DNA from 3 places in the Dehalobacter sp. DCM genome. Region 3 is predicted to be linked to each of the others. Evidence: riboswitches for the same ligand, from Rfam matches in the RefSeq annotation. Region 3 holds a riboswitch; each other region holds the start of a gene.
What was found. A riboswitch is a leader RNA that binds a small molecule or an ion and turns the genes downstream of it on or off. The one in region 3 is predicted to bind cyclic di-GMP.
Positions count from the first base shown of each region.

Region 1 (10,723 bases), 2.0 Mb from region 3:
GAGATGGGGGTAAAGAATATCCAAAGGATCTCCGGCCAGGATCGATATCTGACCAATCTGGAAATACTCAAGAAACTCAATGTTGCGAAGGGGACTCCTGTATTTATTACTACCGGAGAAAATTTCCCGGATGCTTTGAGCATCAGCTCCATTGCAGCCTCGCTCGGCTATCCTGTTCTGCTCAGCGGCAAGGATTCTCTTAATCAGGCCTCCCTTGATTATTTAAAAAACCTTGCGCCGGGTAAAATCTATTTCATAGGCGGCAGCGGCGCAGTCTCCGAAGCCTTGGCTCAGAAGCTTCAGCAGCTAACGGGCTTGTCTTCTGGCTCAGCGATTCGGATCCAAGGTCAGAACCGTTATCTGACAGCGCTGAATATTGCCAAATACTTTAACCTTGATACAAAAAAGGTATTGCTGGCAACCGGAACGGACTTCCCGGATGCGCTTTCCGGCACGACCTTGGCTGCTCATTATAACTCTCCGGTACTTCTCGTAGGAGGAGAAATGCAGCTGATTGAGGAATATTTGGACTCTCAAGCGTATACGGATGCAATCATCTGTGGTGGTACGGGCGCGATTCCACAATCTATTATTGAGGATTTATTTAAGTAAAAAAATAAGTAAATAGCCATAAAACACTGTAATTGCTGGTCACATCTTCGAGATACTTCGATGATGCCCTGCCAATGATATTCGTGGAATCCCAAAATTCAAGCTGTCTGCAAATAGAGCAAAGATTTCAGTTTACACTGTTCTTTGCTCTATTTCTATACACCTGCTTATTTGACGGTTACGTTAAAATGTTACAAATTGTTTTTAGAGTAGAGTAGAGTAGATTTTATCTCCCCAGATAGGAAAAGTGCATATAATCATTTGACGAGTGCCAGGCGTTTCCGCCCCAGGTAAAGCCGTATTTATTGAAAGCGTTTACAACGTCGCCGTTTAATGGAATTGAGTATGGACTTATTCCCGGTTTCCAGAAAGATCCAGCCTTGATAACGCCGGTGTTGGTAATCATATAATTCTCATTCGGGTTGATATCAACGGCCAGTCCCCAGCGGTGCTCCGAGGTCGGTTCCGGGCGCCAGGCATATCCCTGAACGCTATAAATTGGAAATTTTTCCGGGCCTTCATAGATTTCTTTGAATACTGACTGAATCCGGTCGGCAATAGCCTTATTGACGGTCAATGTGCGTTTTCCTGAGTACTTTTCACCGCTTGCTTTCAATAGCCAGACATCGACAGAAATCGTCGTCATATGCTGAACGGACTCAGTGGCACTTGGATAGACCGGATTGCTTAGAGAACCAAAGACCAGGATGTATTTTTCTTCTGTATATCCCAGATCAAGCAGCGGATCGGAAGATTCCTCGGGATAAAAGTCTGAGGTGTTGTCCCATTCACGGGAATGTTTCATGCTGCGACGATTATTCGAATAACGATATCCATTTTCAGAGATTAGTTTATCAATGGTGGAATTGCTTATTGCGGACTCGCCGCCCAGAATGCAGAGCGTTTTCCCCGAGGTGTTGGAATCAAAATACGAGCGGGTCGAAGCGGATAGGGTTGAACTGACAAGAACAATCGGCGAGTTCGTCTTTGCGGCATAGGCTGATCCGGACAAAGCGTCTGCGTAGTCCTCACCGGTCGCGATCATGACGTTAGGTCCAGGTACGTCACAGCCGAAGCGGTTGATGACGGCAATGTTTCGATCATATTTATTTACCCCGGTGATCCGTTCCGGATTTGGGAACATTTGAGCGACATTATCGCTGATAATATCGGTATCACCGATCACATACGTATTGGTAATCGGATGAGATTGGATATATGCTTCTGCTTCCGGTGAGATACGGTCTTTTGAGACTAAAATTATCGGTACGTTTTTGCAGGCGGCGATGGAAGATACCGAAAGGGCATCCGTAAAGCCATCGCCTGATGTGATAAAAATTTCTGACGTATTAACGGATTGACTGGCTACGACAACGGAGGTCGCATACCTGTCAGGGCCAGCCCAACGGGTTACAGTTATTCCCATCTTCTGTAATTCCAACTGAAGCGTATTCGATAAGACAGCAGTCCCGCCGATAAGAATCACACATTTCACTTGAAGATCAGTTAAGGTTTGTTTGGTCGCTGACGGCAGGGATTTTTTTGTTGCGAGCAAGATCGGTGCATTGAACTGTTTAGCTGTTACAGCAGAAACCAAAGCATCCGGGTAATTATCGCCACTGACAATAATTGCATAATCCGATTGTGTCCAGCCGGTATGGGCGATCGCGGCAGCGGTTGCATAGCGATCTTGCCCGGAGACACGGATGGTGGTCTCTTCCGTGTTGCCCAAAGCAGGTATCTGTGATGAAAGGACTAGGATCAGGGAAGCTGTTATACAAAGAAAGATTCTTAAGCCGCGCGGCATCAACATTTCACTTCCATTTCTTAAAAGAATAAAACAAAAAAACAAGCGATCAATGAATCATAGATGCTTGTTTAATGCTCTCTATGGTTCGGCAGTCTGGCAATCCTGGCATAAATGCTTTAGACCCATGACTTTGCGGCCCAGCCTTTCAGCTGGTGTGCTCTTGTCGTCATAAATATATATTCATTTCGAAACATTTATTGTTGAAATAATTCTATTGAATTTTCCGACGATTGTCAATCCATTTGCGGCATCGTTCGCCTGCATATGTCAATGACAAATGCTCGCGGATACAAGTTTACATGAAGGAATTAAATGTTTTTTAGAGAAAAATATTCGAATTTGATGGTTGTGGCTCAAAATGACGTAGGGTTTATTGATGATTAGTTACGAATGGAGGAGAGAATGTGTCCAACGAAACCGATGTTACGGTAATACTACCGCCACCGGCAATACCACTAAGGATTCTTAGTGATCCTGCACCTGAACCTGTACCCCGGCCTCAGGGATATAATGGTTCTGATCTGACACAAAAAAAGAAGAAAGAACGGCGTATGGAGCTCCAGGGACTGGAGGTGGGAGATCCCCGATCGACAATAAATCTGCTGAAACTTGGACTGCATAATGTTGCCCAATCTCTGCCGCCGATATTACGGAAATACGGGTGGATGATACCGATTATTCTTGTAATATGGACGGGATTAGGAACGTTCAGCGCGTATAAGATGATGGCTGCGGCACCTGCATTGGCGCCGCTGTGGATGTTCCTGGATAAGATCATACTGGTTTTGGTCTTTCTGACGGCTTCTTACAATAATTTTATCGGGAAAGCCATCTATGCCACTGTCGTTCTTCGCGTCATCGTCCCTTTAGTCCGGCGCGTACGGCGAGAGGGCTTCCGTAAAGTAAAAACAAATTTTACATCGCTGATACCTGATTTGCAAAAAAATTGGGCGGAAGTCGGGGCACGCAGTCTCGGCATTCTGATCCTATTCGCCGGTCTTGCTGCGATGATCTCTAATTTTCTGACACGGAACAATGCGATTGATAAAATCGCGGTTTCACTGGCTATTGCATTTGCCATAATGAAAGCGCTTGGTGATGGACCGCGTAGTATTCCGTTTATGACCGGACGCGTCGTTATGAATGATCTGTTTGTCTTGCTGCGTAAACCAAGCCCAGTACGCAATCATCATATTTATGTAGCGCTCAGCGGACTGACGCTTGGCTTTCTGAGCAGTATTCTGCTTGCCGTTCTGAGAAAGCCGTTGGGAGAGAATATAGGGTATATCCTGGGGGCGATTGCCGTGGTCGCCGGCTTAGTACTGATAGTGGTCATGAAATCCAAACAAGCCGATGCGTAAATTTAAAGATCGGACATACGGCTTTGAAACACAATTTGACGCGGATACCGGCTTATATATTCGCAGCAATGTTTTGAACGAGAACGGTGAAGATACCGGGGAAGAACCCTTTATGGCGGAAATGCCTCATCTGCTGGACATTGGCATCATGGGCCATTGTGATCATGGCGGCAGCGGTCTGTGCGTGCAGTCGGGCGTTCAGTGCTATCAGGATGGATGGCATAAACACGAGCCGAACATGTCTTTATTGGATTACAAAGCGATAATCCGGCAGTGTGAAGGCCATGTATGTCAGATTGCTCTCGGAGGCAGAGGAGATCCGGACATGCATGACGATTTTGAAGCAATCCTGGTCAGTACACGCGAGGCTGGGGTCGTTCCGAATATGACAACATCCGGGCTCGGGCTCACTTCGGTCAAGGCACGCCTGATCGCTGAATATTGCGGAGCCGCCGCAGTCAGTTGGTATCGTTCAGAATATACGCTAAAGGCTATCGCTGCCTTACTGGATGAAGGTGTTCACACCAATATTCATTATGTACTGAGCAATCAGTCACTGGATGAAGCGATTGCGCTCATTGAACAAAAAAGAATCCCCAAGGGGATCGGAAGAATCATCTTCCTGCTGCACAAACCGGTGGGACTGGGGCGGCAAGACAATGTATTGGATATCCTGAATCCAAAGGTGCGTTACTTTTTCGGCTTGTTCAATGACGCAGAAAACTGCCGAATCGCCGGATTCGACAGCTGTTGTGTACCGGGACTTCTGAATATGGCTTGGAAAGTCCATCCGGCCAGCATCGAGCCATGTGAAGGCGGACGGTTCAGCGCTTATGTTACGCCGGATATGCAGATGCTGCCCTGCAGCTTTGACCAGCAGCAGCGCTGGAAGGTTGACTTGCGTCGCCATACATTGCTGGAAGCCTGGAATAGCAAGGAATTTGATGAATTTCGAAAGATAATGAGAAATAGTTGTCCGGACTGCAGTCTGAAGGGCTATTGCCTTGGCGGATGTCCGGTTGTACCTGAAATCGTCCTATGCGGGATGATACGAGGAGGGAAAAAGATTGAAAATACGAACTGAGTTTGTTACCAATTCAAGCAGTACCAGTTTTGGCGCGTCGCTTGGCGATGCTGTCGCTGCCGTTTTGGTGGGACTTGCTGTATTTCAATGTGATTGCAGCAGGGTTGAGGAAAGCGACAAAGTGGATGAAGAGGACGGTGGCGGCGGAGGAGGCGGAGACGCCGAATTAGAGGGTGCCATGGCTGCAGCGGCTCAGGCGGCGCAGGCAGCCGCCGAGAAAATGGCCGCAGATGCTGCGGCAAAGGATGCGCTGATTGGTGGGGTACTGGATGCGGAGAGCGCCAAACTGGAGGCAGCCGGCAGCAAAATTGACCAGGAAATCGACGCGTATACAAAGCAATGGGCTGATGCGCAGACGACAGCGGATAAGAGCGACCCGAGCTTTGATAAGATGAATCAGCAATATCAAGACTATATCGATTATTTAAAAAGTCAAAAAGACCAAATCGAAGCACAAAAATACCAGCTGGCTGTGACAAAGGCGGAAGAAGCAGCAGCTAAAGCGGCAAAGAGCGATTGGGTCAAACAACAGCAGGAGGATCTGGTCCAGGTCAAAGAGCAAAAAGCTTACCTGGAAGCTGTCGCTAAAGGGTATGGGCAGCATAAAAGCTACGATACCAGTGCGGTGCAAAGCCAGATTGAAGCCTTAAAGCAACGGGAAAATGAGCTTCAGGGAACGCTGAAAGCAAACAATGCCGAGATCAATTACACCCCGAAGGATCGTACTCCGATTGGCCCGGATCCGGAAATAATCCGGATCCAACAGGAACACAAACAAAAAATGGAACAGCTGCAAAACGAGATTAATGTTGCCAAAGAAGAGCGCAATAACGCGCGCAGAGATGAATTGATCAAAGAACAGCAATGGCAGCAAAAGGTCGCAGAAAATGAAATGGCCAAAGCAAGTTTCTGGAATGTCTTGACGAAAGCAGGCGAACTGACGCAAACGGCCGCCGACACCGGTGTCGATATCCTTTCCAATGTGACGGGACCGGTTGGAAAGACGATCAAAACTGCTTATACCGGACTTAAAGGTGTAGCCGGGGGACTCGGCGAAGGGTTGGCCAAAGGGAATATTCTCAACGAAGTGGGTAAGGGTGCTTTGGGAGGACTCAGTGATATCGCCAAAGATAAACTCGGGGGATTTGTCGGGGACCGTTGGGGCGAAGCTGCAGGTAAGGCGGCCCAGAATATCTATAATGTCGGCGCTGAGGCAGGTAAAGAAATGTATGGAACCTTTGTCGACGGACCTGAGAAAGGGAAAGAAGGCGAGTTTCTGACAAATATCGTGACTTCCGGTTTTAAAGGCGCAATGAAAGGCGCTTTGGACTCATCCTTAAATGTCCTCGGAGACGGAATCCTGCCAGAAGGCGGAAAAATACCTGAAGGACTGGATTGGTCGGATGTCAATGTCGGTTCGTTTATTAACTCCATCCGGAATTCAAACCCTTTGACCCAAAGCTTCGGGCAGACAGCGATCAATAACGGCCTGCAAAGCTGGGCGACGGACCAGGGCAAAAATTTCATCAAAGGCGATCCGGTCATCTTTGATAACTGGAAACAGGGATATACCGGTCAGGGAATCGAAGCCGTCAGCGTGGCAGACGGCAAAGCGTATACACCGTTTGTTGAGAGCGGCCTGTCCGGCGTTTATAAGGCAGGAAAAGCCATTCAAAATACTACCGATAGCATAAACAACTTTGTGAATCAGTATAACCCGGTTACTTATGTGTATTAATAGGAGGTACTGTATGAGTTTACGATTTCACTTGAAGCCGGAGGCTGTAACCTGGCTGGGATCCGCATTTGATGAAAAATCAATCATCTCGCCGCTTTATTCCGTCCAGGCACCGGGTTTTGCCGAACAGGATAAGCAAGGGCTTATGGATCAAGGAATCATCGATACAGCAGGAGCACTGACGCCGACGGCATACGAGTTTTTTAATGGATTAGCCGGGGCTCAAAGCTTTGCAGGATTCCGAGTTGCCGGCCCTTTCGGGAAAATTGATAAGGTCGCTTACTTTAACGGGGATAGAGTATATTGGGTCGACAATGCCGGAGAAACACTGATAGTATCCGATATTAAGGATACGGAGACGATCCTCACGATTCTTAACGAAATAACCGGAATCAGCCATCTGGTAAACGCTTCTCTGGATATTGAGCTTGACCCGGCTGCCGCACAGGTGTTTACAGCATTGACAGATTTGACACGTCAGGCTGCACTCGTTGCCTGCGCCGGAAAAGGCATGATACCGGAAGGTTTTAGCCTGGATGAGATCCTTAGTGCCTTAAACTATGAAGAGACACGCTGGTTCGGTTCGTATTTGCGCCGATTAAGACCGGACGGCGTATCGGTGAATCCCGAAATAGCGGCAATCGCTCTGCAGGCATTGATTGACGCAGGATATATTAGCAAAAATGAAACCGGATACAGTCTGGTTCGGGAAGCATACGCCATGGCTGTGAATATGCTTATTATCGAAAACGTTTTTCACCTTCGCATCGGTAAAGTTGATAACAATGAAATTCAAAGCGGCGAAGCCCTTTTCTTGCAGGCGGGACTTCACGATGCGCTGATGATAGACTCCGATGGCAAAAAAATAGGGTTTACTTCGGTATCGACGAATGCGATGATTGAATATCTGATCAGCATGATGACGACACCACCTAAAATATAATTCTGGACATTCAAGCAATTCGTTACTACTTCATGCTACAAAGAAATTTATTTCCATTTCCATTTACATGGGACCTCATGAAAAAAGAATCAAGGGACGGAGGGGACAAAGGTCTACGTCCCTCTGTCTCCCCGTTCCGGTCATTTGTATTTTTATTGATTTTCTTATCATTATCGCTATAATCATTAAGATTTATTCCAGGCGGGATGGGATTCTCAAGCGGCGTATATTACTCTATGGTCTCGGCATTATCGTTTTTGCGGCCAATGATTTGAATTATTATTATGCTTACTATTACAATACTCACTGGGTTACTTGAACAAGTTTCTGTTTAACCGCATCAAGATAGATAAATCATTGATTGATCAGCTTACCGTTCTCAATGGTACGGGTATTCAAGTGGTACATGCCATTATAACCATGGCTAAAGCGATGGGGATAGAAACGATAGCCGAAGGTGTCGAAACCAAGGAACAGATCGATATTCTAAAAGGATTGGAATGCAGCCAAGCCCAGGGGTATTACCTTGGAAGGCCGGTGCCAGCCGCTGATTTCGAGGAATTGTTTATAAAAGCAAGAAAAAAGGGCGTATCTCGAAAGCGCAAATAAGATGTTCAACCGAAAATGACCGCGGCTTATTAAATTAAAGGATTTAGAGCACGGTTTGTGGAAATATATCCTGTTTACGATGTATAATCGTATAGAATATATTTGCTGGAGGTTTAGCATTGGCAACAAAAAAAACCCGTCGGGGTGCACGCAGCAAGAGACAGACGGTTAGTCAGACGATCCGGAATGAAATCATCGGGATTCTTATCGTCGGTATTGCCTGTCTTGGCTTTGTATTGCTTTATTCAAACGGAAATGGCACTGTGGTAGCTGCCTTGGTCAAGGGTTTACGCCTTTTAGCAGGAGAAGGCAGTATAGGAATATTTATTATTCTTGGCGCGGTTGGTATCGGATTAATGAGTACCCGCAAAAGTAGTTTCAAATCCAGGATAGCGGGGATCATTCTTCTTTGGCTGGTCGCGGAAGGATTTATCCATTTAGGGCTATCCGATAACGATCTACCATCGACACTGATGGCGATGGCTCGATATGGCCAGGGCGGCGGAATAATCGGCGCTGCAATCAGCATGGCGCTGGTTAAAACAATCGGACCTGGCGGAGGTTTCGTTATTCTCGCTGTTCTGGCTGTGATCGGTGCGATTCTCGCGCTTAACCGGTCATTGGTGGCGACGGTCAAGGATGTGCTGGAAGCGATGGCAAACGGCGCGGGCTTGATTCGAAATCATCTGACCGATTTTGTGAAAGTACTCGCAGACGGACGAAGGGAACGGCAGGAAGAAGAGACGTATAGCCGACAAAAAGCGCTGGCGGAGAAGAAAAAAAGTGAACCGAACAAAATGCCGGTAAAAAATGTCAGAGAAGATTTTGATACCCGGCATAGCGGTCCTATTATCGAAATATTTGGCGAAGAGAAAGATAAAACGACAGTCCCTAACCCGCCAATTATTCAAACAGAACGGAATACGCCGGCATTTCAGAGCGATTCGGAGCTGCCGGCAGGGAAATTGACCAGTACACCGATTCAACGGAAGACGGAGAAGTATGGTAATTATAAGCTGCCGCCGCTGACGCTGGTCCACAAATCCATGAAAAAAGGACAGCGGACCAATAAGGACATCGCCGATAATGTGAAGTTACTGGAAGAAACATTGGCGAGTTTTGGTGTGCGTGTCAAAGTCACGCGAGTCACTCAAGGACCGGCGATTACCCGTTTTGAACTACAGCCGGCACCCGGGGTTAAGGTTAGCAAGATAACCAGTCTCTCGGATGATATCGCTTTAAGCCTGGCGGCATCCGACATCCGTATGGAAGCCCCTATTCCGGGCAAATCGGCAGTTGGTATCGAGGTTCCCAATAAAGAGGTAGCCATTGTGCATTTCCGTGAGGTCCTGGAGACTGATGATTTTCAGGATTCGCAAAGCAAGCTCAGCCTGGCTTTGGGGAAAGATATTACCGGCACACCGATTATCGGTGATCTGACGAAGATGCCCCATCTTTTGATTGCCGGCGCTACCGGCTCCGGTAAATCGGTATGTATCAACACCATTATTGGCAGTATTGTTTATAAAGCCAGGCCGGATGAAGTGAAGCTCTTGTTGATTGATCCTAAGGTTGTTGAACTCGCGATCTATAACGGGATCCCGCACCTTATTTCACCGGTTGTCACCGAGCCTCAAAAAGCTGCCGGTGCATTAAAGTGGATCGTAACAGAAATGGAAACACGGTATGAACTGTTCGCTGTCGCCGGCGTCAGGGATATTGTACGCTATAATTTTCTTGTGAGTGAGAAGAAGGATCCGGAGCAAAAGCCGATGCCCTATGTGGTCGTTATTATCGACGAGCTGGCGGACCTGATGATGGTCGCCCCCGGTGAAGTCGAAGATTCGATTTGCCGTCTGGCACAGATGGCCAGGGCTGCCGGTATTCATTTGATCGTCGCAACACAGCGCCCATCGGTTGATGTCATCACCGGTTTGATTAAAGCGAATATTCCTTCCCGAATCGCCTTTGCGGTATCATCCCAGATCGATTCCAGAACGATCCTGGATATGGGCGGTGCAGAAAAGCTTCTCGGACGCGGGGATATGCTCTACCATCCCATGGGTATCAGTAAACCGGTCAGAGTTCAGGGCTGCTTCCTTTCGGACAAAGAAGTACGCAATATAGTAGACTACTTGTTGGAACAGGCGAAGCCGGAATACTTCGAGATACCGGAAATGGCGCTGGCCAGTACTGGTGCTGAAGAACCGGAAGACGAGCTTTTCTATAAAGCGGCGGCTGTGTTTATGGAAACCAATACAGCTTCCGTATCGCTTCTTCAGCGAAAACTGAAGATCGGTTACTCGCGTGCGGCGCGGATTGTCGATATGCTGGAGGAAAAAGGTGTCGTAGGACCCTCCGAGGGATCAAAACCCCGTGAAGTGTTGCTCTCCAAAGGACAGTTTGAACAGAAATTTGGCATAAACCTAAATAATTAGTAAAATAAGCATGGCTAATTACTTATAGATCCATATATTAGTTTATTTTATATAAATTTAAACTATTGCTGGTTTCTTGAAGGATAAGCGTAAAAAATGTAGAATATCAGAATTTGGAGAAAGTGTAT
Region 1 is NZ_CP092282.1:1,611,410-1,622,132, forward strand. Features, by position in the region: gene LPY66_RS07580 (cell wall-binding repeat-containing protein) at 1-612, shown strand, start outside; gene LPY66_RS07585 (cell wall-binding repeat-containing protein) at 839-2,425, opposite strand; cyclic di-GMP riboswitch class I at 2,507-2,591, opposite strand; gene LPY66_RS07590 (hypothetical protein) at 2,827-3,783, shown strand; gene LPY66_RS07595 (radical SAM protein) at 3,776-4,867, shown strand; gene LPY66_RS07600 (hypothetical protein) at 4,851-6,605, shown strand; gene LPY66_RS07605 (hypothetical protein) at 6,619-7,548, shown strand; gene LPY66_RS07610 (EAL domain-containing protein) at 7,864-8,157, shown strand; gene LPY66_RS07615 (DNA translocase FtsK) at 8,277-10,595, shown strand; gene mnmH (tRNA 2-selenouridine(34) synthase MnmH) at 10,722-10,723, shown strand, end outside.
Region 1: another riboswitch for cyclic di-GMP. It lies ahead of LPY66_RS07585 (cell wall-binding repeat-containing protein); the one in region 3 lies ahead of LPY66_RS19380 (transglutaminase domain-containing protein).

Region 2 (10,723 bases), 180 kb from region 3:
CAAGGTTTTTTTACAGCTTTGGGTCAAGGTGAAAAAAGACTGGCGTAATCAGAATACCCAGCTCAGAGATCTGGGATATAATTTAAAAGACTTGAATGAATAATAGCAGGAACTGCGTAATCTCATGCAACATGAAGGAGAGGTCACCATGGATATTGCCGGAAGAATCGATCATACCCTTCTTAAACCGGACGCAACTGAAAAGGATATCGTCGCCTTATGTCACGAGGCAGTAAAATTCGGTTTTGCCTCTGTCTGCATTAATCCACTTTACATCTGTACCGCGGCGCGCTTGTTACACGGGACATCAGTCATCCCATCGACTGTCATCGGTTTTCCGCTGGGGGCTGCGCTGACAGAGGTGAAAATCCAGGAGATCATGGCAGCTAAAGCATACGGTGCCCGTGAGGTCGATGCGGTGATGTGTGTCGGCAGGGCAAAATCTGGCGACTGGAAAGCGGTCAAACGGGATATCGAATGGATGGTGTACACGGCGCAGAGTGCCGGCTTGAAAATCAAAATCATTATTGAGACAGGATTATTGAACCAGTCAGAAAAGCAAATGGCGGCGGAGATCGTCCGGGATGCCGATGCGGATTATATTAAAACATCGACAGGTTTTTATGGGGGAGCTACCGTTGACGATGTCAGAGACCTTAAACGGTGGGTTGGCCCGAGTGTCAAAGTGAAAGCCTCCGGCGGCATAAAAACAAAAGAGCAGGCTATGGCGCTTATTGAAGCCGGTGCCGACAGATTGGGAACCAGCTCGGGGATAGCGATTATCACGTAATATTGTGCCTTTAACCTATAATTAGCATATTTTAGGCATAAGCAATCAAGTGATTGACACGTTTTGTTAAGGATATTTTGTTAAAAGGATTATTGAAAAGGAACCGGGGTTGGTGGAAGATGGCGGTCTATTCGGCAGATGCCATAGTGATCCGCAGCAGGGAATATGGTGAGTCGGATAGGCTTATCACACTTTTTTCCAGGGAAAAAGGGAAATTAGAGGCTATTGCCAAAGGTGTCCGCAAACCAAAGAGCACCCAGAGAGGTGGGACACAGCTCTTTACGTATGCGGATTTTCTGTTGTACCGCGGTAAAACGCTGGATATTGTCAATCAAGCCCATCCTAAAGAAAGCTTCATTCATCTATGGGATGATTTTGACCGGACGATCGCGGCTTCTGGTATGGTTGAACTGCTGGATATTTCAACAACACGAGAGCATCCCGATCCGCAATTGTTTGTTCTGACCCTAAGCTTTCTATTCTTAATCAAACATCTCGACCCCTATTTGGCTCAAGCGGCGTACGCCCTGAGACTCCTGCAGCTGCAGGGTTATCTTCCGGCGATTAATAACTGCATCGAATGCGGCAAATCCTTAAACAGCGAGCAGGCCTTTTTGAGCGCAGACGCGGGCGGCTTTCTGTGCGCATCGTGCCAGAACAACCGTGTCGTCAAAACGCTGAATCCCGGAAGTGTGGCGCTTATGCGGCAACTATACCAAGTTGACCTCGGCAAGCTGGATCGTCTGCGGTGGAATAAAAAAACCCGTGGTGAGATTCTGAGCAGTCTATGCTTTTTTTGCCAACAAAAATTTGAGCGAAAACTCCTTGCCTGGCGTCAGGGCAGCGAATTCTGGTAAAGGGGACAAAAGGGACGTAGGATTTTGTCTCCTTTTTTGGCTTGTTGCTATTAGTGGTGTTACCTAACTTTCTTTATGGCAAATTATTGATTCTTCCAATTAAACAGGTAATATACAAGAATGGTAACCACGGGAATAAATATTTTCGGCAGATTGATGATTCGAAGAACTTCAAAAGCATAAAACGCCGAAAACCGCGTACCGATACTATTGGGAACACCGGAAAGGGGCACTAAGAGCAATATAGACACCCATGCCTTTGGGGAATAGATGTTGGTAGACGGTCTTGTGTAGCATCAGAATCCCCTACTGCTGGGGTTGTGCGAATCTGAGGGGCTGTATTCGTTTGGCTGCTCAGTGTTAAGATATCCGGATAGGCCTGTTGATACCCGGCAAAAGCATTATTATGTATTAAAATATGTCATTACTGAATATATCATGACCTTTCCTGCTTAATCATAAGATAACGGTATTTACCTTACTCGAGGTGATTTATTTTTTCCTTGCGCTTCGCGATAATTGACAGTGAGGTATTGACAGCATATAATATTTGATAAAGTATACCGCTGTGAAGGGAAGGATACGCGTGATTTGCCGTAAAGAGAGTCCGGGATGCTGGGAACCGGGCGGGGAAACACGGGTTAGGCAGTCCGGAGCGGACAGTAACATTCACGAAGAGGATCCCGGGTAAAGACACTATATTACTTGCGGATCAAGCAGGGTGGAACCGCGGGAGATGCTCTCGTCCCTGCAGCAATTATTGCTGTATGGATGGGGGTTTTATTTTTTGGTGTGACTGGAAATGGATTAACACCAATCATTATATTTAATGGTGACTAAAAGGGGACAAGTGCTACGTCCCTTTTGTCCCCTAAATAGGAGGAAACCGCATGAAATTTCAAGATCTTATTCTTGCCCTGAATCAGTTTTGGGGTGAACAAGGATGCATTATTGCACAGCCCTATGATATGGAAAAAGGTGCAGGAACCATGAACCCGGCGACATTTTTGCGCGCTCTGGGCCCGGAGCCATGGAATGTGGCTTATGTCGAACCATCCCGGCGTCCCACCGACGGGCGTTATGGGGAAAACCCCAACCGTCTTCAGCATTACTTCCAATACCAGGTCATTTTGAAACCTTCGCCGGATAACGTGCAGGAGCTGTATTTGGAAAGCCTTGAACGCTTGGGAATCAACCCGGCTGACCATGATATCCGGTTTGTCGAAGACAACTGGGAGTCCCCTACATTAGGTGCTTGGGGACTGGGCTGGGAAGTATGGCTTGATGGTATGGAAGTGACTCAGTTTACGTATTTCCAGCAGTGCGGCGGTATCGACTGCAGACCGGTTTGTGCTGAAATCACTTACGGCATCGAACGGCTGGCCACCTTTATTCAGAGCAAGGACAGCGTATTCGATATTGAATGGGTCGGTGATATTACCTACGGAGATATTTACCTGCAAAATGAAAAAGACTATTCGCGTTATAATTTTGAAGTAGCAGATGTCGATGCACTGAGACAGTGGTTCGATATGTACGAGAAAGAAGCCGGGCGAACCGTTGAAGCCGGTTTAGTCGTACCTGCCTACGATTACGTATTAAAATGCTCGCATACCTTTAATCTCCTGGAGGCCAGAGGCGCAATCAGCGTGACTGAACGCACCGGTTATATCGCCCGGGTCAGGCATCTGGCCCGTCTTTGTGCCCAAGCATATGTTGCTCAGCGGGAAGAACTTGGCTTCCCATTGCTGAAGCAGAAAGGGGAATAAGGAAATGAGTAAGGACTTTTTACTGGAAATCGGGATGGAAGAAATGCCCGCAAAATTTGCACCAGGGGCTGTTGCCCAATTGGAGAATAACGCCCGTAAGCTGTTTACTGAACTGCGGATCGGTTATAAAGACTTAAAATGCTATGTCACGCCAAGACGTTTGGCGCTCTTGATAAACAGTCTGGATGAAATGCAGGCAGATATCAGTGAGGAAGTCAAAGGACCGGCGCAAAAGGCTGCCTATGACGCAGATGGTAAACCCACCAAAGCGGCCGAAGGATTTGCCCGCGGCCAGGGCGTTGGTACGGATGCGCTTTACATTAAAGAATTAAATGGTGTTCCCTACGTTTATGCTTTAAAGTCGCAAAAAGGCGACGTCACAGAGAAACTTCTGCCGGAAGTCTCTCTTAATCTGATCACCGGCTTGAACTTCCCTAAACCCATGCGCTGGGGAGATCAGGAAATTCGTTTTGCCCGTCCGATTCGCTGGCTCGTCGCTTTGTTCGGGGATGAGGTCGTACCGGTGACGTATGCAGGGCTGCAGTCCGGAAGGACAACCCGCGGCCATCGGACGTTGGGAACTTTCGCCCGGCTCGTCTGTCCGGGTGATTACGTGGATGCGTTAGAAACCGTCTATGTCCTTGCTGATCATGAAAAACGGAAGCAGAATATCTGGGGCCAAATTCAGACTCTGTCGGCGAAGGTCGGGGGAAAAGTGGATCAGGATGATGATTTGCTTACGGAAATCAGCCATTTGGTTGAATATCCGACAGCACTTCTTGGTGAAGTGGATGTCAGCTATATGGTACTTCCGGAAGAAGTCATCACAACACCCATGAAAGAACATCAGCGCTACTTCCCAGTAAGAGGCGAAGATGGGAGGCTTCTTCCTTATTTCATTACGGTTCGTAACGGGGACAGCACATCACTTGATCTAGTTAAGGAAGGTAATAAGAAGGTACTGAAGGCCCGCTTAGAGGATGCTGCCTTCTATTTCCGTGAAGATTTAAAAAAGCCGCTTCATACCAATATCGACAAACTGAACCGGGTGACCTATCAGGAAAAGCTCGGTACAGTCGGGAAACGTGTGGAACGGTTACGTCAACTGGCAGCAGCAGTTGCCAGCGCGATGAATCTCGATCCGAAGCAAACAGAACTGGTCGACCGTGCGGCGCTATTAGCCAAAGCGGACCTCGTATCGCATATGGTCTATGATTTTCCTGAACTGCAGGGGATCATGGGCGCTTATTATGCCGCAGGAAACGGTGAACCGAAAGAAGTATGCGCTGGGATTCTGGAACATTACCGCCCGCGTTTTGCCGGCGATGTCCTGCCGGTGTCGTATACCGGAAAAGTCGTGAGTATTGCCGATAAGCTGGATGCGATTGTCGGATCTTTTGGTATCGGAATTCAGCCGACAGGCTCCCAAGACCCATATGCGCTGAGACGCCAAGCACTGGGTATCGTTGGACTGCTGATCCAAGATGAACTTGATCTGTCATTGCGGCAGTTGATCGAAGCTTCTTATCGAATTTTTGTGGAACAAGGTATTCCATTAGAACCCTTAGCGGATATCGAACCAGCCCTGATCGATTTCTTTGGGCAGCGAATCCGTTACCTTATGCAGGAATCCGGACTGCGCTATGATATCATCGATGCGGTGATTGCCGGTGGCGCCGATATCCCATACCGAACGATGAAAAAAGCACAAGCGCTGGCCAAGAACAGAGAACAAAATGACTTTGTTCCCTATCTCAATGCCTATACCCGCTGTATGAACCTCAGTAAAAAATCCACCACCGATGGATGGAACAGTGCTGATCTTAAGGAAAACTCGGAAATCGAATTAGCCGCACTCCTAAAGGAAAAAGCACCCCTTGTCAGTGATGCCCTACGTGCTGCCGAATTCACTCAAGCTTATCACATTGCGGCGCAAGCCGTTCCATTGATCGAAAAGTTATTCGAGGATGTCATGATCATGGACGATGACGTTACGGTCAGAAATGCCCGTTTAGGGCTGCTTAAGGAATGTGTCAATACACTGGGCTGTTTGGGTGATCTCAGTCTGCTGGCCTAAGTGTCAGGATTTTCCCCATTGGTTCAGGTTGTTTTTTAATCTCAGTATCGATTTCTATTCCAGTTAATATACTGAACACCAAATTAATATTAATACAGGTCGCTGCCAAACGAATTACTCGTAGACAGCGGCCTTTCTTCGTATGTCAGAAAGTATTACTTTTACTTATTATTTGTCCCCTGAAAACAGTCTACTCAACCATAGTCACAATGAAGGTCGTCAGATCCTCGATCAGGTTATATTCTTTGGCTTGAACATGCGACATCTCCTTATCGGACATGAGAACCCGGATGATTGGCCGCATCGGCAGACTTTTGTTTTGGTCGACAACAATTCCGACTTCGCCGGTACTCAGTTTGACTGTGCAGCCTGTGGGATAAACAGCAATATGCTTTAAAAATGTAACAATCAGCTGCTGCGAATACAGCTTATTGGCACACCCCATTACGATTTCACAGGCTTCGTGGGGCACGATCCGATTATGCCCTGGACCGTCATTAACCAGGTTATCATAGAAGTCTGCCAGCCCGACGATTTGGGCCAGGGTATGGAGACGGTTACCGGATAATTTACGGGGATAGCCGCTGCCGTTCAGCCACTCATGATGCTGCAGCGCGATATGGGCACTGAGTAAATTCAAATCGTTTTTGGTACGAAGGATATCATAGCCATGGATGGTGTGGGTTTGGTACAGCTCAGTTTCTTTGGCAGTAAAGACATCCCGTTTAGCAAGTAAATCCTTGGGTAGCTTGACGGTTCCGATATCATGGAGCAAAGCACCGGTTGCCAGCGCTTCCAAAGTTTCTTTATCCAGTCCCAGTGCCTTACCGATGATGATGGAAAGGACACAAACACTCACAGAATGCGTATAGATCTGATTGTCATAACTGCGCATATCCGTCAGGCTGATAAAGATATCTTTTTGAAACAGAATATCTCCTATTATGTTATTGACCGCTTTCTTCACCTGAAAGCCACTAAGCTCTTTGCCGATCCTAACTGCTTCCGCAAAATGCTCCAAGGTGTTAATGGCCTCCCGTCGGCTTTCATCGGAAATAACGTCTTCGATGACGACATCTTTCGATTCCTCATCGTCCACATAGACAATACTGATACCCAGCTCTTTTAAACGGTCGATATAAGAATGGGTCAGCATGACACCTTTTCCGAGAAGGACACGCCCACTGTGTGAGAAAATCGTCCGTCCAAGCACAGCACCTTGTTGAAGCCGGTTAACACTTATCTGGCGCAACGGTATTCTTCCTTTCTGAAATGGAGTTAACAAAAAATCGCCAACAAAAGGGTATGGCGACATAAATAACAAACCTGAGCGGATTCGGCGGCCTGGCAGTCATCGGAATATCCGGAAGACCCATGGCTTTGCGTCCCTGGCTTTCGCCAGGTTTGCTATTGTCGTTGCTCTAATTTAATTGTAATTTAGTGAAAATTGTAAAATAATTGTAGCATTTCCAATGCAGTAACTTCAAGAAATATTTCATGAAAAACAAATTATTTTTCCATTCTGTTAACATGTCCGTCCAATTTACTATAGACACCTTGGGATGATGCTATTGAATGCATATCACAACAGCAACAAATAATATAACACATTCCGACCAAAAAACGTAAATTTTAGGCTGTACATTTAGCAGAAATGGTCTATAATATTTAAATGTGATATATTATTAAGGTGTATCGATATAATTATGTAATCACAATTGAGAGATGGTATATCTAAGTTCAGCTAGAGCTGCCGCCAGACTTGGCGTCAGCCAAGGTACACTGTAATTACCGATGATCAGAAGGTGAGAAGATATGCAGCTTTCGGAACGCCAAGAAAAAATAGTCGAACTCGTGAAAAAAACCAGTCCGATGACGGGAGAACAGATTGCCAGCCAGCTGAGAACCAATAGGGCCACATTGCGCCCTGATCTGACAATCCTAACAATGGCCGGCGTGTTGGAAGCCCGGCCGCGTGTTGGCTATTTCTACAACGAAGACACCGGACCTTCACCCATCGCGTTAAGAATGCAGCAGCTCCGGGTCGGCGATTTCAAATCGATTGCGGCATCGGTTAAAGAATCGATCTCTATTTACGATGCTGTCGTTTCGATGTTCACCAATAATGTGGGAAGCTTGATCGTCATTAATGACAGGCATGAACTAAAAGGTATGGTTTCACGCAAAGATATTCTTAAGGCTTCGTTAGGGCATACGGATCTGCATCAGGTTCCTATCAGCGTCATCATGACGCGGATGCCGAATATCATCATGGCAACGGCTGATGAATCCGTTCTCGAGGCCGCCAAGAAGCTTGTTCACCATCAGGTAGACTCGCTGCCCGTCGTCGAAAACTATATCAACGAGAATGGACAGGAAAGCTATGAAGTCATTGGCCGATTTACAAAAACCAATGTCACGAACCTGTTTGTGGAACTAGGTATGAAATGCTGAAGGAAACCATACAATCAGTGAGGAGGATGGATGGGTGACAGAACAAATCCCGGTAATCTACGTGATTTCCGATGCGATTGGAGAGACGGCTGAATTTGTCAGCCGGGCAGCTGCGGCCCAGTTTAACGGTATTAAAACAAAAATCCGCCGGGTGCCTTATGTCCAGGATGAAACACATATTGACGAGATTCTGGAAGAGGCTGTGGAGGAACAGGCGATCCTTGTTTATACTCTCGTACTGACCAACTTGAGAAACTACATTGAAAAGCGGGCCAAGGAAAAGAACCTGACAACGATCGATATCCTAAGTCCTCTCATATCCGCACTGGGTCATAAAACAGGACTTCAACCCAAGAACATCCCGAATATTACCCACCGTCTGGACGAACAATATTTCCGCAAAGTAGAGGCGGTAGAATTTGCAGTCAAATATGATGACGGCAAAGACCCGCGGGGCATGTTATTTGCTGATGTTGTGCTTATTGGCGTTTCACGGACTTCCAAAACACCGCTCAGCATGTATTTAGCCCACCGGGGGATAAAGACAGCCAATATCCCGCTGGTACCGGAAGTATCCCCGCCAAGAGAGTTATATCAGGTCCAAAAAAACAAAGTGTTCGGACTCATCATCAGTCCGGACAAATTAAACCAGATCCGCAGTGAACGCTTAAAAACACTCGGACTTGGCCCCTCCGCGGACTACGCCAATCTTGACAGAATTATGGAAGAACTGGATTACGCCAAACAGATCATGAAAAAGATTGGCTGCACTATCATAGACACCACCAATAAGGCGGTTGAGGAAACCGCCAGCCTGATTCTGCAAAAAGTAACAATTAATGGGGAGTTGAAGAGTAATGGTTGATAAGAAGTATGTGTATTTATTTCGTGAGGGCAGTGCCGGTATGAAAAACCTCTTGGGAGGCAAGGGCGCAAACCTGGCTGAAATGACCAATATCGGTCTGAGCGTCCCCCAGGGTTTTACCATAACGACAGAAGCTTGCCTTGAATATTATGAAGAGGGTGAACAGCTGCCGGAGGGTTTATGGGAACAAATCTTGCCTGCGATTCGCGATGTTGAAGACCAAAGCGGCAAGAAATTCGGTGATCCACAAAATCCGCTCTTAGTCTCTGTTCGTTCCGGTGCCAGGATCTCCATGCCCGGGATGATGGACACCATTCTTAACCTCGGCTTAAATCCGGATACCGCAAACGGTGTCAGCGAAGCAACTGGTAATCCCCGGTTTGCTCATGACTGCTACCGTCGTTTCATCCAGATGTTCGGCGATGTCGTTCTTGGTATCTCCAGCCATAAATTTGAAAATATCTTGGAAGATGTGAAAGATAAACAAGGTGTCCGTTATGATTCTGAGCTATCACCGGAAAGCCTTCAGGAATTGGTCCTTGAATTTAAGAAACTGGTCAAACAGGAAACGGGCGTTCCTTTCCCGGATGATCCGTATGAGCAGCTCCGACAGGCGATTACCGCTGTATTTAAATCCTGGAATAATCACCGGGCGATCGTTTACCGTAAAGCCAACGGTATCCCAGACAGCTACGGCACAGCCGTTAACGTCCAGTCCATGGTCTTCGGCAATATGGGCAATGATTCCGGAACAGGCGTTGCCTTTACCCGAAATCCATCCACCGGCGAAAGACATCTCTATGGCGAATATTTGATGAACGCTCAGGGTGAAGACGTTGTGGCCGGTATCCGTACACCGCAGCCCATTGACAGTCTGCAGAGTGAAAATCCGGCAATCTATCAACAGTTCTGTGATATTGCCGCTCTCCTGGAAAATCATTACCGTAATATGCAGGATATTGAGTTTACCATCGAAAAAGGCAGACTTTACATACTCCAGACACGTAACGGAAAATGCACCGCTTCCGCTGCGATCCGCATCGCTGTGGAATTATGCCAAGAGGGACTGATTACCAAGGAAGAAGCGGTGGAACGTATCGATCCGCAGCAACTGGATAAGCTGCTGCATCGCAGGATCGATGACCAGGCGAAGCTGGATGTTATCGCCACCGGTCTGCCTGCTTCACCCGGAGCAGCCTCCGGCAAGATTGTCTTTGATGCTGATGACGCCCAGAGACTGGGTGAAGACGGTCAAAAAGTGATTTTGGTCGGTACCGAAACAACACCCGACGATATTCACGGCATGCTTGCGGCCCAAGGGATTCTGACCAGCCGCGGCGGTATGACCAGCCATGCTGCTGTTGTGGCCAGACACATGGGAAAACCGGCTGTCTGCGGCTGTGATGCCCTGAAAATTAATTTAGCTGAAAAAACCATGACCGTTAACGATATCGTCTACACCGAGAGTTCGGAAATCACCATCGACGGCGCCACAGGCCAAGTTATCCGCGGTTCTGTTCCGATGAAAGATCCCGAACTGAGTGACGAATTCCAGACCATCCTGAAATGGGCGGATGAGATTCGGACAATGCAGGTTATGGCCAATGCCGATAACCCACCGGATGCCGCTAAATCACGGGAATTCGGTGCACAGGGTATCGGACTTTGCCGAACGGAGCATATGTTTATGGATCCGGCCCGTCTGCCCATCGTCCAAAAAATGATCCTGGCGCAGACCCTTCCGGAACGGGAAGCGGCTCTTGCCGAACTGCTGCCCATGCAGGAAAGCGATTTCTACGGTATCCTCAAAGCCATGCAGGGACTGAAAGTCACCATCCGCCTGCTCGATCCCCCGCTGCATGAATTCTTGCCGGACGGCGAAGAACTGGCCATGGAGATCCAGAAGCTGAA
Region 2 is NZ_CP092282.1:3,969,968-3,980,690, reverse strand. Features, by position in the region: gene era (GTPase Era) at 1-103, shown strand, start outside; gene deoC (deoxyribose-phosphate aldolase) at 149-790, shown strand; gene recO (DNA repair protein RecO) at 910-1,647, shown strand; gene LPY66_RS18620 (hypothetical protein) at 2,216-2,338, shown strand; gene glyQ (glycine--tRNA ligase subunit alpha) at 2,538-3,416, shown strand; gene glyS (glycine--tRNA ligase subunit beta) at 3,421-5,493, shown strand; gene LPY66_RS18605 (HD-GYP domain-containing protein) at 5,684-6,745, opposite strand; cyclic di-GMP riboswitch class I at 6,829-6,912, opposite strand; gene LPY66_RS18600 (helix-turn-helix transcriptional regulator) at 7,309-7,947, shown strand; gene LPY66_RS18595 (pyruvate, water dikinase regulatory protein) at 7,982-8,812, shown strand; gene ppdK (pyruvate, phosphate dikinase) at 8,805-10,723, shown strand, end outside.
Region 2: another riboswitch for cyclic di-GMP. It lies ahead of LPY66_RS18605 (HD-GYP domain-containing protein); the one in region 3 lies ahead of LPY66_RS19380 (transglutaminase domain-containing protein).

Region 3 (10,723 bases):
TCACAAGTTCCAGTGACGAGCGGAGCAGGATTGCGAAGCATCGTTATATTAATGAGAAATATTAAGGAGGATAAGCTATGCTTCAGTGGGCTGCATTGGTGATTACACTCATCATACTTATTATACTAATGATCAAGAAACCGCTGTGGTTGGTTCCGTTATTAGCCGTCGCAGTGGCGTTGGAAGTATCCAAGACCTTTTATCCTGACCTGGGGATCATCGGGAATTTGATCGGGGAAGTGACGTTAACGCGCTTTACCTGCATCGCCTTGATCTTGGCCGCTGCCTTTCGTGTGATTGTGATTCCGAATATGCGACGGAAACTGCTTGACGTTATCAAAGACCCGCTGACCATTATCCTTTTAGTGTATCTGGTTTTAGGGGCGATAAGCACCGTCTATTCCGCCGATATCGGACGGACACTGATTGAGACGGTGAGACTCGTGATTCTCTTTGCCGTGTTTGTTTCTATCGCGTTGTTATTAGATAAGAAACACTTCTTGCTGCCTTTTCACGCCGTACACATCACGGCCTTATTTCTGGTGGTATTTGCCCTGTACGAAGCCTTCAGCGGCAATCACATCTGGCAGAGCACTGAACTAGCCGCCCACACCCTACGCGCCAATGCGACTTTTGTGGATCCCAATATTTTCGCCCGTTATATCATCTTGGGTATCAGCGCTAATTTTATTATTCAGCTGTATACCCGGGAAAAACGAATACGGTATCTGTGTTTCATCGGGCTGGCTGTGATGCTTGCGGAACTGGTACTCACCGGGTCCCGCGGCGGATTCGTTACCTTAGCCGTTGTCCTAATCGCGGCATTGATCCTGCTTCCCAATAAAAAAGTTGTACTCAGTGTCATCGGTCTGGGCATTCTGTGCGGCGGGATCATTCTCTTTATCCGTCCCGATATTGCCGAGAGACTGATGGTGTTGACGAAAGGGCTTGGGGTATCCGACCCTACCCGACTGTATCTTTGGAAAGCCGCTATTGCCATTTTTACGGATCACCCGATTATCGGCACCGGATTAGGCACGTTTCAGACGGTATTTTTGTCTGATTATGCTCATCTGAAAACGGTTGCTGACGGTGTGACGCTGTCCCATACCACGGTACTTACCATAGCGGCAGAATTGGGTATCATCGGGCTGCTGGTTTTAGCCGTTTTATGGGTCACCATAATGGGGAGACTCTATCGCTTTTATCGCTTTGAAGGCAATTACCTGACAATCTATAATAACTATAACAGTATTTATGAAGCCGGCGCCGGCTATCTGCTCTGGATCGTAACGGTGTTCATCAGTTCCCAGGCAGAAGGCCGCTTTTTTGAAGACCCTATGCTCTGGTTGAGCTGCGCCTGTCTTGTGATGCTCCGAATGAGCGGAAAAAGAAATATCTATAGCGATTAATGGGAGGGATCATCATGTCATCATCAAACAGCCGGATTTATCTATCCGCACCGCATATGAGCGGGTATGAACAAGAATATATCGACAGTGCCTTCGCGACAAATTGGATCGCACCGCTGGGCCCCAATGTGGATGCGTTTGAAAAAGAAGTTGCGGATTATATGGGAATACAGGGCGCCTTGGCGCTATCCTCCGGTACTGCCGCCATTCATTTGGGTTTGAAATACTTAGGGATTACCCGAGGGGATCGCGTGTTCTGCTCCTCGCTGACCTTTTCTGCCAGTGCCAATCCGATTGTTTATGAGGGTGGGGAACCCGTGTTTATTGATTCGGAGCCGGTCAGCTGGAATATGTCTCCCCGCGCCCTGGAAAAAGCATTTGACGCCGCGAAGAAAGCAGGTAAAATGCCCAAGGCGGCAATTATCGTTGATTTATACGGACAAAGTGCGGATATGCAGCCGCTGCTGGAAATCTGTGATGCCTATCATGTGCCGGTCATCGAGGATGCGGCCGAGGCGATGGGGTCCGCCTATCAAGGAAAGGCGTGCGGTAAATTAGCGAAACTTTCCGTTTTATCCTTTAACGGCAACAAAATTATTACAACATCCGGCGGCGGCATGCTCTTGTCAGATGATCTCGAGGCCATAGAAAAAGCCCGTTTCTGGGCTACTCAAGCCAGAGACAAGGCCAGACACTATCAACACAGCGAAATCGGCTATAATTACCGGATGAGCAATATTCTTGCCGGTATCGGAAGAGGACAGCTTAAGGTTCTGGAAGACAGGGTACGGGCCAAACGGCAGGTCTTTGATGCCTACTATCAGGCGCTTAACGCCATCGACGGCATCGACTTTATGCCGGAAGCTCACGGGGGCCGCTGCAACCGCTGGCTGACAACATTGACCTTAGACCCGCAGAAGATCAAAGTCACACCCAATGATATCCTGGATCGATTGGAAGCAGAAAACATTGAAGCCAGGCCGGTGTGGAAACCGCTGCATCTGCAGCCGGTATTTAAAGATTGCGCCTATTATACTCACAAGGACACGGCCAGTGTTTCCGATTATTTATTTAATAACGGTATCTGTCTGCCGTCAGGAACAAATATGAGCGCGGAAGATCAAGATCGCGTGATCCGGTGCTTGCTAGAAATACTGCGAGCTTAGCATCATGTCTAGGCACTCGAAAAAATCATTCTTGAATTCTATTTAACTTCAAATTAGGTCTGCGTGCCACAGTTCCGGCGACCAGCGGAGCACGGATTGCGTAGCGCGGCTGTTAGCGCCAAGGAGGGCGCTATCTGCCGAAAGCGGAATGTGGCATGCAGACCAACCCCAGATTATGACATACAATAACTACTTTATCACTTTTGCGGGAACACCGACCACGGTTTTCGCATCGGCTACATCCTTGGTCACGACGGCTCCGGCGCCCACCGTGCTCCAGTTTCCGACTTTTTTGCCGGGGATAATCACAGCACCTGACCCAATATGTGTCCCTTCACCGACGCTCACGGTTCCCGATAAGCTGGCATTCGGCGAGATATGCACGTAATCTCCCAAGCGGTTATCATGCTCTACCACTGCCCCGGTATTGACAATACAATGGTTCCCAAGAATAGCATCGGCATTGATCACAGCTTGAGGCATGACGACAGTACCAAAGCCGATTCTGGCGGATAGACTGACGACAGCACTGGGATGAATAAGTACAGCGTAATGTTCGAGAGGGATCGATAACCTTTCGACTATTTTTTTGCGTGCCGCGTTATTGCCAATGGCGATACAGAAGTGATAGCCGTCCGACTGCGTCCAATCAAGGGTCTCCATAAATGATGTATTGGCATAAATAACATCATTAACAATCGTTGTGTCTTCGCGGAAATCATCGAGGACGGCATGCACGTGATACGAATTGCCCGCATCGGCGATATCCTTGATCACCTTGCTGTGACCTCCGGCCCCGATTAGGATGAGTTTAGTCATGGGCAGTTCCTTCCTCTTTCTTCGTTCCTTTAAACTTCTCCATGGTAGCCTGTCCGTCCTGACTGATCCCCTCGGAACGGAATACCTTGAAGACGGTCATGAAAAGAATTTTAAGGTCGAGTAATAGGGATTGATGATCGACATACCAGACATCCAAGGTAAATTTATCTTCCCAACTGATGGCATTGCGGCCGTTTACCTGCGCCCAACCGGTGATCCCGGGTCTTACCTCGTGACGCCGCGCCTGTTCCGGCGTATATAAAGGCAGATACTCCATCAGTAAAGGACGGGGGCCGACGAGGCTCAGATCGCCTTTTAAGACATTAACCAGTTGGGGCAGTTCATCCAGACTAAGCTTACGGATGATTTTCCCCGTTTTAGGCAAACGCATGGCATCGGGCAGGAGCTCGCCGTTTTCGTCACGTTCATCGGTCATGGTTCTGAATTTGTAAACATGAAAGGGTCTGCCGTGTAAACCGGGACGAAGCTGGGTAAATATTACCGGAGATCCTAACTTTCTATTAATCACCAGTGCCGTAATCAGGAGAAAAGGGGAGGCGATGATTAATCCGATAATCGAAAGGACAATATCAAATAACCGTTTAAGCATGCGTTACTCCTTGGTTGCAGTCAGCTTGCATATGAGATTCCAGTCTTAACGCTAGTTTTTCCCAGGAATAATTCTTTTCTACATAGTCTTTCAGCGAATTTCCGGCGTTCAGCTTATAATCGTCATCATAGATTCGTTGGAGGATCTGCTGGGCCAACTGTGCCGGTGTCTCGGCCAGAGTGACGCCGTCAATATCACTGAAATCACCCACGATTTCTTTACTGGCATGCATCATGATCGGCAAACCGGAAGCCATATAATCATAGAGCTTGTTCATGCTAAATCCCCATTGATACAAGGGGGATTTTTTCATAGAAATAAATGACAGATCAGCTAGGCTTAAGAGGTAAGGTATCTTTTCCTTGGGAATCGGATGGAGGAATGTGACATTCTGTAATTGATACCCTTGTGCCAGCCGGATCAGATTATTCTTTTCTAAACCGTCGCCGACAAGGAGAAAGTGAATATCGGTGTGATCCCGGAGCAATTTTGCGGTTTCAATTAAGGGTTCCAGGTGATTGGCAATCCCATGGGATCCGGTATAAATAACCGTGTAGGGATAAGACTGAATAGCTTGGGCCACCACGGTATCTGCAACCATGGTGTTGTAGTTGTCTAAAACGACGCCGTTGGGGATATGGATAACTTTATTTCTGTCGATGTTTCTGGAAACCACATAGTCGATGGCTTTATCGAAGAGGACAATAATCTTTGTCGCTTGAAGATACAAGTGCCTTTCAAAAAAATATAACAGCCGGGCAATCGGATTATTCCGGCTCAACTTGCCAAAATCAACGAAGGTCTGGGGCCAGAGATCCCGTTCTTCAAAATAAAACGGTTTCTTGGCGCGCTTCGCTATGCGATAGGCTATGTAAGCAGCCAACGGATGCACGCTGGAACCAATAACTATATCCGGAATGGTGGCCATTAATTCCTTTTTAGCGGCGCGATACCCGCGAAAGGTATAATTCAAAATGTTGTGCAGCCGCTTGACCGTACCATGGTAATTCGCAGTCTTTATCCAGATGAAATCAATGCCGTTGATCGTCTCTTTGCAGAAAGAAGCACCCTGGTCATAAGCACGGGTTTCTCGCTTTTCAAAGTGATTAAACGATGAGGCGAAGATAGTCACACGATGACCTTCTTTAAGCAGTGCGGATGCCAGGTCATAATGGCGGGTGCCCCCCACATTAGAGGGAGTGGTCGCGTAATGATTAAAAACCCAGATGTTCACTGTAACCGACCTTTCAATGGGACGTATGCGAATTCGAAGCGCGATAATATGCCGAATTCTTCTCTAATCATACCAAATTATTGTAGGACAGACAATGTAGCCGGGGAAAATACCCCTTAGTGTCAGGGTACTGATCAAACACAGACAGCACCTACAGAAGAGACACCGGCGGCACCGGCTGATGAAGTCATTGTCGTGCCAACAGAAGACGATGTCTTCGTCCCTGAAACCGAAGAATTGCCGAAAACCGGCGGAAATACTGTGGCCTATCTGTTGACAGGGTCAGTAATAGCAGGCGCAGGCGCCCTGCTGCGGAAGTTTCAGAAATAGATAAAAGTCTTGAAGAGACGCCCTAGAGAATTCAATAACAATAAATGATAAAAATGACATTGACAAATGAAAAAAAGTCTTGATGAAAATGCAATAAACACCGATAATCAAAGTAAGATCATAAGTCCGGGGTACTTTATCCATCCCGGACTTTTCTTACCCAGGATCCTTGCTATGACGTAATGAGTATGACGTAATGAGAATGGTGCGTGTGTCATAAAGTGAATGGAGCGAGCTTTTAAGAATCCGGAGGGGTAGGAATGGGATTGCGAAGTAAAAAAAGCATCAACAGGATATCGATTGCGCTAATCATTATCGGGATTCTTGTGTGCCTTTATCCGCTGTATACGAACGTGAAAGCATATTACTTGCAGGCGCAGCTGGAAAAAGAACTTAATGCGCAGATCGCGGCGGTTGATCAGACCGACACCGAAGCGGCCACCACGGAATCGCCTGTAGTCGAAAATACCGCACCGGTTAAAGTCCAGGCGCCTCCCAGAAAAATCGATGCCATGATGTTTATTGATATTCCGGATATCAATATCTCCGCGGTTGTCGTCCGGGGTACGACCCAAGCGTCACTGGCTGACGGACCCGGATGGTACGTCGAGTCGGCATTGCCGGGTAAGGGAAACACAGCCGTTGCCGGCCATAAGAACATGTATGGCTCGTGGTTCCGCAATCTCTACAAATTACAGGCTGGCGACCCTATCTACATTACCTATAAAACGAAAGTGTATACGTATCTGGTGGAAACCGTCAAACCCATCGCGATCAATGACTGGAGTCTGATCGAACCTACCGAGGAAAACGTATTGACGCTGACGACGTGCCACACCAAGACAGAACGGCTTGCAGTCAGGGCCGAACTGGAGAAGATAACCGACAAAAAATAATGTCGAAACCAGTTGGTTTAATCGGATTAAATTTTGTTTGCTTGGATTAAAAGCTGTATTGTAGAAACAAATGAGTTAATATATAATAAATTAACACAAATAGTAAAATTATGGGTATGGAAGAAAAAAATGATACATGCAATTGAAACCGACCAAAAACCATATAAAGATGATCGGATCATCATCCGTACCTTTGGGCAGTTTTCTGTCAAACGAGGCGGTACTGTTTTGTCTGCAGAATCCCATAAATCGCAGAAGATGTGGGATCTTTTTAAGTACTTTATAACCAATCGCGGTAAAAATATCATGCCGGAAACCATCCAGGAAACGCTGTGGCCGGATCAAGACTACGAGTATTCCAATAAAGCGTTTCGGACGATGATTTATCGGCTGCGTAAAGAATTAAACAAAGGGGAACCGGATGAAGCCGATGCCAAAGACAATGACAGCCAATTGATTATTTACTCCCATGGCTGTTATGGCTGGAATCCGGATGCCAATTTCCAGCTGGATATCGACGAATTCGAGAAGAATTATGCCACAGCCAAAATGAGCAATGGGTCCGATCTCGAAAAAGCCCTGAGCTGCTACCAGAGCATACTCGCCATGTATCAAGGGTGTTACCTGTCGGAGTCCATGTATACCGAATGGACGATCCCGCTCCGAAATCACTATCGCCGCTTATATCTCCAGGCGATGGAAGATTACTGCGCCCTGCTGAATGATCGGGGCCAGGTCAAAGCAATTATTGAAGTGTGTGAAAAAGTTATTTTAAACGAGCCTCTGGAAGAGGAATTTCACATTCTGCTGATGGAAGCCCTGCTGAAAGAGGGAAAAGTAAAGGATGCCCGCCAGAACTATGAATACATAACCAGTAAGCTGTATCAGGAGCTTGGTGTCCGGCCGTCGGCCGAACTGAAGAATCTGTACAACCGGATCACCGCCAAGGATAAATCTGCCCGGGCGGATATTGACTCCGTGCAGGAGGAAATGACCAGCAGCAATGACGACAGCGGACCGTTCTTCTGCGATAAAGAGACCTTTAAGTCTATCTATGATCTGGAAAGACGCCGTGTGGAACGTAACGGGCAATCCGTGTTTACCGTGCTTTTATCTCTCCAGCTGAGCGGCAGGGCGGAATTGGATCGGAGCCGCGCCGACAAAGCGTTTGCGATCTTAAAAGATATCTTAGCCAGAAGCCTGCGTAAAGGTGACGTCTGTGCGATGTGGGGCGAACTGCAGTACATTCTGATCCTTCAGGGAATCAATGCGGAGAATACGAAGATGGTTGTGGGTCGTATCGAGATGGCCTTCCGTGAACTGACCCGGCAGAATGAAGTTGTTTTGCGTGCGCGGTATCAGCCGATTGTGGCGAACCAGAATATCAGTGATTATTTTAATAAGGAATAAAAAACTATCCTGCTCCGCTGACGCTGGCATACATTGCTTTGCCTGATCTTATGTTTTTGAATGTTGGTTTTGTATGTTTGATTTGTATGATTTGTTTTAAGAGTTAAAAGAAAGCCGCTGCGTTTGCAGCGGCTTCTTTCAGTGGAAATGTATATGAGTAGTCTATGGTCAATGTTAATTGTTATGTTATTATGATATCTTCCGGATAGTCAATGATTTATTAGTAAAGCGTTACTTTCGTCAGCTGGTGTGTCTTATTGAATGTTGCGGGGTTCATACCGATATATTTTGATGTGCTGGCGACAACGAATTTGCTGTTTTTGATATAGCCGGCATCCCAAGTGGTGTCGACACTGAGCCATTCGCCGTCAACGTTAACTTCATTCCAGGCATGCAATTCATATTTCTTTTGGGAACTGCTCCAGGCATTTCCGTATACGACCCGGGTCTCGATGCCGGAGGCTCTGCATAAGGCTGCGAAAGCGAAGGAATAGTCACGGCAGGTACCCAGTTTTCTGTTGATAACATCCGTGGCGGAGTAATTGCCGATTTTCCCGGCGTAGTAGGCTTGGGTGTCGTACTTGATATTCTTGGTAACCCAGGAATGGATCGCTTTGACTTTCTGCATTTCGGTCATGCTATCGGTGGTCAGAGAATTGGCAAGATTGATAACGGCTTTATTATCGCTGTTGACCAGACCGGATGGCGTCAGATTGAAATAATCGTCTGTGGATGTATTTTGCACTTCAAAACGGATGCGTCCGTCAAATTGCTTGTTATTGTCGCCAACCCAGACGGTATAAGTACCTGCACCGAAGCGCAGCCAGATTTCTTTGGAAAATGAGCCATTATAAACGGTGATCGGATAGGTGGTGATCTCACCGGCCGGACCGCGCAGGCATACCCAGACAGAGCGCAAGGAGCTTGTTCCGGCAATGGTAAAGGACCGGTCATATTGGAGATTATTGGCTGAAGGAGAAGTCACTTGTACCGTTTCAGTCTGAAAACCGATACTGTATGCTGCCTCTGCTTTGGCACTGCCCAGCGGCAGGAAAAACAAGGCGGTCAGAATAACGGCGATTACTTTTACGGTGATATTTTTCTTAAACATATGTATCCTCCTTCTACTTGCTCGTCAAATCTTGAAAATATAAACGCCCGCTTCGGGGGTCACCTAAAGCGGGCGTTTAAACAGCATAGACTGCTGTCCTGCACTTTCGGTAACCCGGCGACCATACCCCAAAGGATTTAGGCCCGTAGCTTTGCGTCCCCGCCTTTCGACGGGTTTGCCAGTATCGTTTTGCTGTTATTTAGTTTGATGGTGTTGTTTCATGAACAGAAAAAACACCTGACTCGGATGCCGAATCAGGTGTTATCTTTACCTATTAACTCCACTTTCGGCAACCCGGCGACCATATCCCGAAGGATTTAGGCCCGTAGCTTTGCGTCCTTGCCTTTCGACAAGTTTGCTATTATCGCTTTGTAAAGTCATTATAATCCATATTTTGAGTGAATGCAATCATTTTCTTAAAATATTTTCAATAATTTGCCATAACCTATTGATATATTACTGCTTAGACTCTTTCCTTTAACAGCGGATAGAGCTCCGGCGAGCTGACCGTGTTGATCCATCCCATGGACCAGCCGCCGATTCCGCCCAGATTGTATTGATCCATGATATCCAGTTTCACGCTCCAACTGAGACGGTCATCAAAATAACAGGTCCGGTTATAGCCGTTCTCATCGGTATACTTGAAAGTGGGGATGCCCACCGGGTCTGTCAGGGTTGTGTAACGGGTGATCGTTGCACCGCATTGTTCTGCCGTTTGCGTGGCCATTGCCCAGCCAAACGTTTTATAGAGCCATTTTGTCGGATCGGTGGTATCCTTGCGCCAAGCTCTGCCGTAATAAGGAACGCCCATCAGAATCTTTTCCGAAGGGATCTCGGTCACGGCATAGGATATGACCTTCTTCATCCAATCCGGCGGTGCGATGGGTCCGGGTTGGGAGGTCGAGTAATCATAAGTCATGATTTGGATATAGTCGGTGTACTGAGCCAGGTCCGCGTAATTATACTCGTCATACCACCATTCCACGGCAGGATCTGTTTTGGACATGACAGAGACCATCACCAGCTTGCCAATGGGGTGGAGGCTGGCATAGAGCTCCTGCATTAAACTGGTAAGCCCTGCTTCGGATTTTTCCGATAACGCTTCCATATCAATTAAAATACCATCCGCATTGGTTTCTTTTACTACCTTTAAGGCACTGGCGGCAAATGTACTGCGTTTCACGGGGTCCTGCAGCATTTTGTCAGCGGTACTGCCGCTGGCCATGGCCATCGGAACCACACGGGCACCGTTGCTCTGCCCCAAGGAAACAAGGTATTTGGGTATATCAGAACTACTGAAACGATAGGCAAAACTGCCATCCGGGTTAATAGAGGTAATACTGCCGTCACTCTGTCTAGCTCCCAAAAAATTGGGAACTAATATATCGATATAATCCCCGACGTAGCCGGGCACATAAGAAAGCTGTGTTTCGTAAGTTGACGTGCTGGCATAGCCATCCCAGAACTGCAGGGAGATACGGGAAGTAATTTTTCCTGTTCGTATTATATTTTGCACTTTCGGATTAATCACATCCCAGCCGCCGAGCAGATAGAAACTGCTGACGCTGCTGCGGTTCGTATTAATATAGGATGCGGTTGGCGTATTGAGCAGTTTATTTTCGTCTTTGGGTACCAGCAGGATCGGATTATTATTCCGGGCTGCCAGGACGGATCCGGCCAGGGCATCCGGGAAGTTATCGCCGGTGGCTACGATGATCTTATCTTTATTAAAAGG
Region 3 is NZ_CP092282.1:4,151,685-4,162,407, reverse strand. Features, by position in the region: gene LPY66_RS19420 (O-antigen ligase family protein) at 78-1,412, shown strand; gene LPY66_RS19415 (DegT/DnrJ/EryC1/StrS family aminotransferase) at 1,427-2,578, shown strand; gene LPY66_RS19410 (acetyltransferase) at 2,768-3,397, opposite strand; gene LPY66_RS19405 (sugar transferase) at 3,390-4,007, opposite strand; gene LPY66_RS19400 (glycosyltransferase family 4 protein) at 4,000-5,241, opposite strand; gene LPY66_RS19395 (LPXTG cell wall anchor domain-containing protein) at 5,437-5,571, shown strand; gene LPY66_RS19390 (sortase) at 5,832-6,467, shown strand; gene LPY66_RS19385 (BTAD domain-containing putative transcriptional regulator) at 6,597-7,877, shown strand; gene LPY66_RS19380 (transglutaminase domain-containing protein) at 8,098-8,988, opposite strand; cyclic di-GMP riboswitch class I at 9,094-9,178, opposite strand; cyclic di-GMP riboswitch class I at 9,274-9,358, opposite strand; gene LPY66_RS19375 (cell wall-binding repeat-containing protein) at 9,452-10,723, opposite strand, start outside.